Methanobrevibacter smithii ATCC 35061: one gene and its partners. The protein of the gene in region 1 binds, or shares a complex with, the protein of each later gene. Links are inferred from orthologs where the notes say so. Each region holds a gene or a part of one and is shown in the gene's direction. Other genes may lie near its edges.

Region 1 (3,122 bases):
ATGATTATGCTCCTGACGGTAAAGATATTTCATGGATTTGGGATGCATACTTTAAGGAAATAGCTGCCACTCCAAACATTGATAAATTTTACTGTGTTGGAACAAGAGCTGAAGAAGTAGCTTTAAGATTAAAATATGCAGATTTTCCAACATCAAAAATCGAAATTTGCCATTCAAAAGATCAAAGCGATGTTGTTGGGTGTGTAGAAGAAATTGTAGCTGAAAATGATAAGGCATATATTATTGGAACATTCACGGCAATGCCTGAAGCTAGAAAAGTACTTATGAAACTTAAAGGGGAAAAAGCATGAGTTTTGAATTGAACATTGTTGATATGTATTCCGATATTTTAAATATCTATGGGGACATTGGTAATTTAAAATGCATTAAAAAAAGATGTGAATGGAGAGGAATCAAGGTTAATCAAAAAAGTTACTCTCTAAATCATGATATGGATTTTGATTATGAGGATATTGACTTAATTTTAATTGGAGGAGGTTCTGACAGAACTCAAAGTATTGTTTCCAATGACCTTTTAAAACAAAGAAATGACCTGGAAAATTATGTGGAAAATGACGGAGTCATATTAACTGTCTGTGGCAGCTATCAGATGTTTGGGCATGAATATTATGATGTTAATGGGGATAATGTCTCTTGTCTTGAAATATTTGATATTAAAACGGTAAGTCAGGAAAATAGGTTAATCGGCAATATTTTAATAGAAAATAATTTAGGTTTGGCCCCAAAAGAAGTTGTGGGATTTGAAAATCATGGTGGAAGGACATTTCATAATTATAAAACCTTAGGTAATGTTATAGCAGGGCATGGCAATAATGATGAAGACGGTGAGGAAGGAATGATTTATAAAAACTTTATTGGAACATATTTGCACGGTCCTTTTCTACCAAAAAACCCTCACATTGCGGACTATTTAATATTGAATGCTATGAAGAATAAGTATAATGTAGATTCAATTGAAGAGTTAGATGATGAAATTGAATTTAAAGCACATGATGTTATGGTTAACAGATTGAAATAATCTGTTTAATCCTCTTTTTTAGAATTGCTGTGGTTTTTTAAATACTGACCTAATGTTTTATAAGTAATAAAGATAAAAATATAATTATCTAATTAATAATTAATAAATTCTTATTAGAGGATTATATATGTTCAAAGCGGAATTAAGTGATTCTAGTATATTAAAAACCAGTTTTGATGCTATTTCATCTATTGTTGATGAAGTACAAATCCAAACTGATAGTGAAGGTATGAGGTTAGATGCCTTAGACCGTAGTCATATAACATTCGTACATTTAGAATTAAAAGCAAGTTTATTTGATGAGTATGTTTGTGATGTTCCTGAAAAGATTAATATCGATACTGGGGAATTCATGAGTGTTCTTAAACGTGCAAAATCTCAAGATAGAGTTATCATGTCTTTAGATGAAGGTAATTTCATAATTACTTTTGAAGGGGATGCTACAAGAACTTTCAAAATAAGATTGATTGATATTGAATATGATAATCCTACTCCTCCAGAACTTGAACATCCTGCATCTTTCAAAGTTCACTTTGGAATTTTAAAGGATGCAATTAACGATATTGATATTTTCTCAGATAAAATAGCTCTTCAAGTTGATGAAGATTACTTTAGAGCATCTGCTGATGGTGAATTTGGTGATGCAAGTGTCAAATACCTTCATGGTGAAAATATCAACACTCAGGAAAAATCTTTATTCTCACTGGACAAAATTAGGGAAATGCTTAAAGCAGACAAATTCTCTGAAGAAGCTGAAATCGGTTTAGGTACTGACATGCCATTAAAATTAACTCTCAATATGGTTACTGGTGATGGTAAACTTAGTTTCTTACTTGCTCCAAGATTAGAATCAGATGAATAATTATTTCATCTATAAACTTTTTTTTATTTTTATATTAAACTCCTCAGAGATGGTATTAAGTGGATCAATTCTTTCAACAATTACGTAAAATTCAAAAAAAAGAGCGTAGTAACGGTACATTGGCCCGTGTAGAAGACTCTTTTTATAAGGATATTCATAAATATTTGGATGAGTTAAGAACCCATATAGGCAATGATCCATTTGCTGCAGAACAGTATCTGCTAAAAGATACTCAAAGAATAGCTACTGAAATTTGTGAAAGACGTGAACACAAAATTACTGATGCAGCGGTTGTTAATATTCACAGGTCTTACCATTTATTTGCAGGCAAACCGCAATTTGATTTAATTGACACAACACCTCTTAATTTAACTCCCGAGGAAGAAAAATTTTACTTTTCTTTAATTGATACTTTAACAAATCATAGAAAAAGCATTTCACTTGAAAAACTATCTTCTGAAGAAGATATTCCAAATGAAACCAAAGCTCCTATTAAAGAAACTCCTAAACCTCAAAGCACTACTTTAGATAATGGAGTTGAAAGTTCTCAGGATGATGCGGTTTTAAATAGAATCGATGAAATTTCCAAAGCGAAAGTAATTACTGATGAAAAGGCAGAGCCGATTGAAAAACAAATTCAAAAGTCAAATATTAAACCTGCTAAAGTTGAAGATGATATATCTGAGTTAGCAAGAGATAATGATGAATTTGTTGACTTGGAATCTATAAAAATAGCTAAAGATTCAGAACTAGTTACAATGCTTGTATTTGATGATGTTGATTCTATTGTTGGAGTTGATGAAAGAGTTTATGGTCCCTTCAGACCACAAGATCTGGTAGTTTTACCTAAAATCAATGCTAAAATTTTTGTTAAAAATCATAAAGCCCGTTTTGTTAAAATCTAAACCTTTAAATATTGTAAAGAATATAAATACAAACCGTATCTATTTGTGATAATAAGAAATTATATTTTTTATATAATTTGGATTTCTGCTTTGTGTAAACGGAGTATGTTACAATAAAGTTTTAATCCTCTAGATCTTTGATATTTTTCAGACTGGATAAAATTCTCATATAGATTTATAATAATTTAATTAATCGGACACTTTTTAGTGTAAAATTTAATGGTGGAAATATGAAAATACCAAAAGAAAAAAGAACTTACTGTCCACATTGTAAAAAACACACAATGCATGAAGTACATACTGCGAAAAAAAGAAA
Region 2 (3,044 bases), 170 kb from region 1 along the record:
GAGGATATTGAAAAAGTCCAGAGTATAGCTACATCTAATAGGATATTTGTCATTGATTTTAAAGATATTGTAACGGAGGATTAGTCATGAATATTTTTGGAAATGAAGAAGAGGAATCACAAGTTAATGATACTAGAATCATTAGTAACAGCTTGGGAATAGATTTAGGAACTTTAAACACTGTAATTGCAAAACCATCTGGAGATAAATTTGATTTATATCAAATTCCATCAGTTGTTGCTGTTAAAAAAGATGATCCGTCTGAAGTTTTAGCAGTTGGGGAAGAAGCTAAAAAAATGCTTGGTAGAACTCCTGAAGATATTCTTGCTGTAAGACCTTTGAAAAAAGGAGTCATTGAAAACGTAGCTCAAGCACAAGCTTTACTTATTAAAGCTATGCAAATTGGTATAGAAGAGGGGGAAAGTGTTGGAAGAATCGTTATTGGTATTCCTGGAGATTCCTCTGAAGTAGAAAAAAATGCAGCTGAAGAGATTGGTAGGAAAGCTGGAGCAGAAAACATTCTTGTAATTAGTGAAGGATTGGCAGCAGCTATTGGTGCAGGTTTACCTATTGCTGAACCAAACGGAACTATGGTTATTGATATTGGTGCAGGATCAACAGATATTGTTATCATTTCCCTTGGTGGTATTAACGATATTGAAACAGTTAGATGCGGTGGAGATGACATTGATAACAGAATAGTTGAATTGGTTGCAGAAAAATATAATGTAGCTATTGGTATTCATGATGCAGAATCTGCAAAAATAGAAGTTGGTATGATTCACTGTAGCGAACAACTTGAAAACTTAAGTGTTGAAGTTATTGGTAAATCATTAGAAACCAACAGGCCTAAAAAAGTTGTCATCGACTCAATGTTAGTTGCTGATGCTGTAGAACCATTTATGCAAGAAATTGTAGATGGTTTAAATGTTATTTTAGAAAGATTATCTCCTGAATTGATGATGGGTGTTTATAATAATGCAGTGGCAGTTGGAGGAAGTTCAAGACTCCGTGGATTAAAAGAAAGGGTTTTCGATGAAATATCTATTCCTATTGAAGTTTCTGATGATCCTATGACTGTTGTAGCAAAAGGTACTGCTATTGTAGCTGCAGAACCTCTTGCATTAGAACCTGAAGTTCGTCTTAGAGCTATGAAATAATTTTTTCAATTATTTCTTTTTTAACTTTTTTTGCGCTGATTTTTATGGATGTATTGGGAATTGATGAAGCAGGTCGGGGATCTGTTTTAGGACCATTGGTTATTGCAGGGGTTATTGTTCCTGAGAAAATGGATATTGTTTTAGAAAGAATGGGTGTAAAAGACTCTAAGCGTTTGACTCCTAATAGAAGAACAATTCTGTCCCGTAAATTAAAAAAAATGTTTGAATATGATTTGGTAGTAATTTCTGCTCAGGATATTGATAATATGAGAGCAGACGGAATCAACCTTAATGAAATTGAAAGAATTGGAATGGAGAAAATTCTTTCTAATTTAAATCCTGAAAAGGCTATTGTTGATGCAGTTGATATTAAGGCAGAACGTTTTCAAAACAAACTTGCAAATGACACTGGAGTAAATGTTGTAGCTGAACATAAAGCAGATGATAATTATATTGAAGTTAGTGCAGCATCTATTATAGCCAAACAGGAAAGGGATGCACATATAGCTGAAATTAACAAAGATTATATTAAAATGGGTGGAATTGGTTCAGGTTATCCTTCCGACCCAATCACTAAAAAATTTTTAACTAATTTTACATATGATGAAATGCCTGATTTTGTAAGGAAATCATGGGCAACTGTTGAGAAAATGAAAAATTCTCAATAGCTATTTTTTTTAAAAACTATTAAGTATATGGTTAAATAAATTATTTTTATAAAATATTATATTGAGGATAAAAATGATAGTTGAATATCTGACTCAATTTTTCGAAAATCTCATGGAGATATTTACACAGGGAGGAATTATTACATATATAATTCTTTTCATTGGTATTTATGGTCTTCTTGTTTCATTAAGAAAAATTGTGTATCTTAAGAAAATTAGTAAGGTGGATACAACTGAAATTTTAGGTATTGTTTCTTCTTCTATGGAAAGGGGAGGGGCAGTTGAAGCATTAAAACAAATTAATTCTTTTAAAAATCCTATTTCTAAAATCATTTCTGAAACTTTAAAAATTGGTTATAAAAATAAAACCGAAGTTGAAGAAAGTATGGAACAAATTTTCATTGTTGAAGTAAGTAAAATGACTAAAGGATTAAATTCAATTAAAACTATTATTGAATTAGCTCCATTTTTAGGTTTGATTGGTACTGTAATTGGTATCTGGATGACCTTTAAAGCATTAGGTGTTACTCCTAATCCTTCTGCTATGGCTGAGGGTATTTATGTGGCATTAACAACAACTATTGCAGGTTTATTTGTAGCTATTGTATTATTACCTCTTCATACCTATATTCAAGGTTTAGTTGAAAATGAAATGGATAAAATTGAATTGGCTACTAAAATGACCAACTGGGGTTATGCAGTAGTTAAAGTAAGAGTTGAAGCTAATGTTGAATGTGCCCTGGAAGCTCTTCAAGAAGCTGAAGGTGTTGTTAACACTAGACTAATTTCTGATCCTTATGCGAATATCAAGGTTTCATTTAAACCTAGTATGTTAGATAAAAGTATTTCAAATATTATATTGGAAAAGTGTAATGTTAATGCTGAAATAATTGAAAGTAAATTAAGACAATAAGTGATTTTATGACAATTGATGTTAAATCATATAAAGAGAAGGTTCTTAATAGGAAACCTGCTATTAACTTAGTCCCACTTATAGATATTTTATTTACGATTATGATTTTTTTGGTTGTGACTAGTAATTTCTCAGCAACAGATATGTCTGCTGATGATGCATCTTCTACTGACTCTGGAACTGGTAAACCGAATGTGACTGATGTTTCTGGTGATGCGGAGTATTATATTATGCCTGTAGCTAATTTGCATAAAGTAGTTGTTGATGGTAAAGACATGTCTAATTTAATATCGAATAATGCTA
Region 3 (2,921 bases), 420 kb from region 1 along the record:
CGGACCATGTCTTGGAGGACATATGGGAGTTTTATCTGAAGGTGAAACCTGCCTATCCACAACAAACAGGAATTTCAAAGGAAGAATGGGGGATCCGAAATCCTCAGTATATCTGGCTAATTCAAAGGTTGTTGCTGCTTCAGCTATTGAAGGAGTTATTACAAATCCTAAAGATTTATAGTGAAAAAATGACTATTGAAAAAAACGAAGCAAACAAACGTCTGATTGAAAAAATAAATCAGGTAGAAGAAGGATATACAAAAGACTTTTCAAATACTCAAAAAATTCTGCTGACAACAGACGGATCAATTACAGCTATTTTAGATGTGCTGTACGGTAAAATTACATTAAGTACCTTAGAACAGCACTTTGATACAGCAGACCGTGAAATCAGCGAATTAATCCATGTTGATGAAGGTGCACAAATCAATTACCGGGAAGTTATAATGCATAAAGACGATGAAAATCTAATTTATGCACTGTCATACATTCCATTGGAACGTTTAACCGATGAGATTTGTTGCGATTTGGTTAGAGCAGACATACCAATCGGAAGAATTTTAAAAAATTACCAGATTGAATCAAGAAGGGAAGTAAATAAAATCTATATTGAAAAACCTAATGAAAGGTTAAAAGATTTATTTAACACGAAAGAAGATATGCTTGCCAGAGAATATGTAATTATCCATAAAAACAATGTATTGATGTGGATTAAAGAAGTATTCCCAGTCAGTAAATTTACAAATATTTAAACAGGTGATAAAATGGGTGTTAAACTAAAAGACATAATCCAGCCGGAACAGATTGATTTTAAAGATTTGAAAGGAAGAGCAATCTCTATAGATGCATTTAATACCCTTTACCAGTTCCTGTCTACAATCAGACAAAGAGACGGAAGACCCTTAAGTGACAGCAATGGAAATATAACCTCTCATTTAAGCGGAATTTTATATAGAAACTCCTCAATGATTGAAAAAGACATAAAACCGATTTATGTATTTGACGGAACACCATCCTATCTTAAACAGGAAACCATTGACCAAAGAAGACAGACAAGAGAAGAATCTGAAAAAAAATGGAAAGAAGCACTGGCTAAACAGGATACTCAGGAAGCCAGAAAATATGCAATGAGATCTTCCAAATTATCTCCATACATTATAGAATCCTCCAAAAAGCTGCTGACAATGATGGGAATACCATACATTGAAGCATATGGTGAAGGAGAAGCACAAGCAGCTTACCTTGTTGAAAATGGAGATGCATGGGCAGTAGCTTCACAGGATTATGACTGTCTCTTATTCGGAGCCAAAAGGGTTGTAAGAAACCTTGCCATCAATTCCAACTTGGGAGATCTGGAATATTACAATTTAAAAAGAGTTTTAGATGAACTGGACATAAATAGAGAACAGCTTATTGATATGGGAATACTAATCGGAACTGATTTTAGTGAAGGCTTAAAAGGAGTAGGTGCAAAAACAGCTCTTAAACTAGCTAAAAAAGGAGAACTTGAAAATAAATTAGCCAAACTTCAGGAAGAATCATCACATGACATCTCTGAAGTCAGAGAAATATTCCTAAACCATAATGTAAATACCAATTATAAAATCAGATGGAAAAAACCGGCTAAAAATGATATTATTGACTTTTTATGTGAAGAACACGGTTTTTCACAGGACAGAGTTTCAAAAGCCTGTGATAAATTAAAAAATTTAAATTCAAGTCAGAAAAGCCTTGAAGACTGGTTCTAATAAGGGGGAAACTCCGGACCAAATACTTTTTTGGCATAATCAACAGCCAGTGCAACCTGATTATAATAATTTTTCAGCATTTCCTTTTCAAAATACTCCCTGTCCGGTGCTCTGACAATTAAATTAAGAAGCTTTTCATAGGTTTCAACAGCTGATTTTTTATTGAAATTATATTTTTCTTCTTTTTCTGCAGACAGCTTTTCAACACAAGGAAATTCCAATGTTTTGCAAACAGTGTCAGTTGAAAAATATGTCATGCGAATTAATGGAGAAACAGAACTTACCAGCACATGATTTCCCAAATTTATTAATGGAGGAATTCCTGTTTTAGTGTAACGTTCCATAGAAGTTAATCTGTCAAAATGCGCCAGATCGTAACAGTGAAGTTCAGTATAAAAATCAGGTTCAAAATACTCAATCAGATCCAAAATCTTCAAACCGATTTCTGATTTATAATATTCCTTTTTAATTGTAGAAATATATGGAGTTTTATCAAAATTGTAAAAATAAAACTGTCCTTTTGAAAAATCATCAATATTCAAACGTTTAATAAATTTTAAAGAAGTTTTACCTTCATTGCCATGGACTCCACCTATAAATAACTTAGTTGGACCTTCACCATTGTCAACATATCTGAAATAAGACATATTATCCAAATAAAAAAAAGAAAAAATCAAAGAAGAAAACTTAAGTTCCTTCTTTCCAGCTGCACATATACTCTTTTTGGCGGTCAGATAAAGTATCAATTTCAATATCCATAGCTTTTAGTTTTAAATTAGCTACTTCATAATCAATGTCATCAGGAGCTTTAGTTACACCGACTTCCAAATCGTTGTTTAAAATGTATTTTGCAGATAATGCCTGAACAGCAAAACTCATGTCCATGATTTCTGCAGGGTGTCCTTGTCCCCTGGCTGCAGATAAGTTTACTAATCTTCCGTCTGCAAGCAGATATATTTTTCTGCCGTCTTTCATGGTAAACATTTCAATACTTTCTCTTACTTCACGAACACTGGTTGATTGAGCTTCCAAGTCACGTCTATTAATTTCCACATTAAAATGACCGGAGTTACATAACATACAGCCGTCTTTCATGTATTTGAAGTCATCACCATGAATAATATTGATATTACCAGTTACAGTAATGATTAAATCAGCTTCTTTTACAGCATC

What was found.
Region 2: the proteins of pcn (region 1) and rnhB are in contact, whole or in part, in a crystal structure (PDB 3P83), measured with the Archaeoglobus fulgidus proteins. The link is inferred for Methanobrevibacter smithii ATCC 35061 from one-to-one orthologs. Residues at the interface, in WP_010877842.1 of Archaeoglobus fulgidus: Val39, Ala42, Asn43, Val44, Ala45, Met46, Leu125, Asp168, Ser194, Asn218, Tyr219, Pro220, Ile237, Leu238, Ala239, Pro240, Arg241, Ile242, Glu243, Ser244; in WP_010878125.1 of Archaeoglobus fulgidus: Ala74, Ile178, Ala179, Ile183, Arg190, Ser195, Asn196, Leu197, Arg198, Gln199, Lys200, Thr201, Leu202, Asp203, Phe205.
Region 3: the proteins of pcn (region 1) and fen are in contact, whole or in part, in a crystal structure (PDB 1RXZ), measured with the Archaeoglobus fulgidus proteins. The link is inferred for Methanobrevibacter smithii ATCC 35061 from one-to-one orthologs. Residues at the interface, in WP_010877842.1 of Archaeoglobus fulgidus: Asn43, Val44, Ala45, Met46, Pro120, Arg121, Pro123, Leu125, Gln151, Met192, Ser194, Asn218, Tyr219, Pro220, Ile237, Leu238, Ala239, Pro240, Arg241, Ile242, Glu243, Ser244; in WP_010877775.1 of Archaeoglobus fulgidus: Lys326, Ser327, Thr328, Gln329, Ala330, Thr331, Leu332, Glu333, Arg334, Trp335, Phe336.

Annotation. Positions count from the first base shown.
Region 1 is NC_009515.1:1,113,260-1,116,381, reverse strand. What follows is about bases 77-3,033. They hold pcn (proliferating cell nuclear antigen (pcna)), read left to right. Parts: upstream 77-1,166; coding sequence 1,167-1,901; downstream 1,902-3,033. Other genes in these bases: MSM_RS05745 (DNA replication complex subunit Gins51), read left to right, coding at 1,961-2,806; MSM_RS05755 (type 1 glutamine amidotransferase), read left to right, coding at 308-1,039; MSM_RS05760 (MurT ligase domain-containing protein), read left to right, coding at 77-311. Outside these bases: more of MSM_RS05760, read left to right, coding at 1-76; MSM_RS05740 (50S ribosomal protein L44e), read left to right, coding at 3,037-3,122.
Region 2 is NC_009515.1:938,406-941,449, reverse strand. The notes cover bases 138-3,016. They hold rnhB (ribonuclease HII), read left to right. Parts: upstream 138-1,204; coding sequence 1,205-1,828; downstream 1,829-3,016. Other genes in these bases: MSM_RS04920 (ExbD/TolR family protein), read left to right, coding at 2,750-3,016; MSM_RS04925 (MotA/TolQ/ExbB proton channel family protein), read left to right, coding at 1,902-2,741; MSM_RS04935 (rod shape-determining protein), read left to right, coding at 138-1,160. Also shown: MSM_RS04940 (hypothetical protein), read left to right, coding at 1-84; more of MSM_RS04935, read left to right, coding at 87-137; more of MSM_RS04920, read left to right, coding at 3,017-3,044. UniProt on the Methanocaldococcus jannaschii protein: Endonuclease that specifically degrades the RNA of RNA-DNA hybrids.
Region 3 is NC_009515.1:693,769-696,689, forward strand. The notes cover bases 1-2,756. They hold fen (flap endonuclease-1), read left to right. Parts: upstream 1-764; coding sequence 765-1,748; downstream 1,749-2,756. Other genes in these bases: hacA (homoaconitase large subunit), read left to right, coding at 1-181; MSM_RS03610 (chorismate--pyruvate lyase family protein), read left to right, coding at 189-752; MSM_RS03620 (DUF2119 family protein), read right to left, coding at 1,745-2,395; MSM_RS03625 (adenosylhomocysteinase), read right to left, coding at 2,436-2,756. In the rest of the region: more of MSM_RS03625, read right to left, coding at 2,757-2,921. UniProt on the Methanocaldococcus jannaschii protein: Structure-specific nuclease with 5'-flap endonuclease and 5'-3' exonuclease activities involved in DNA replication and repair.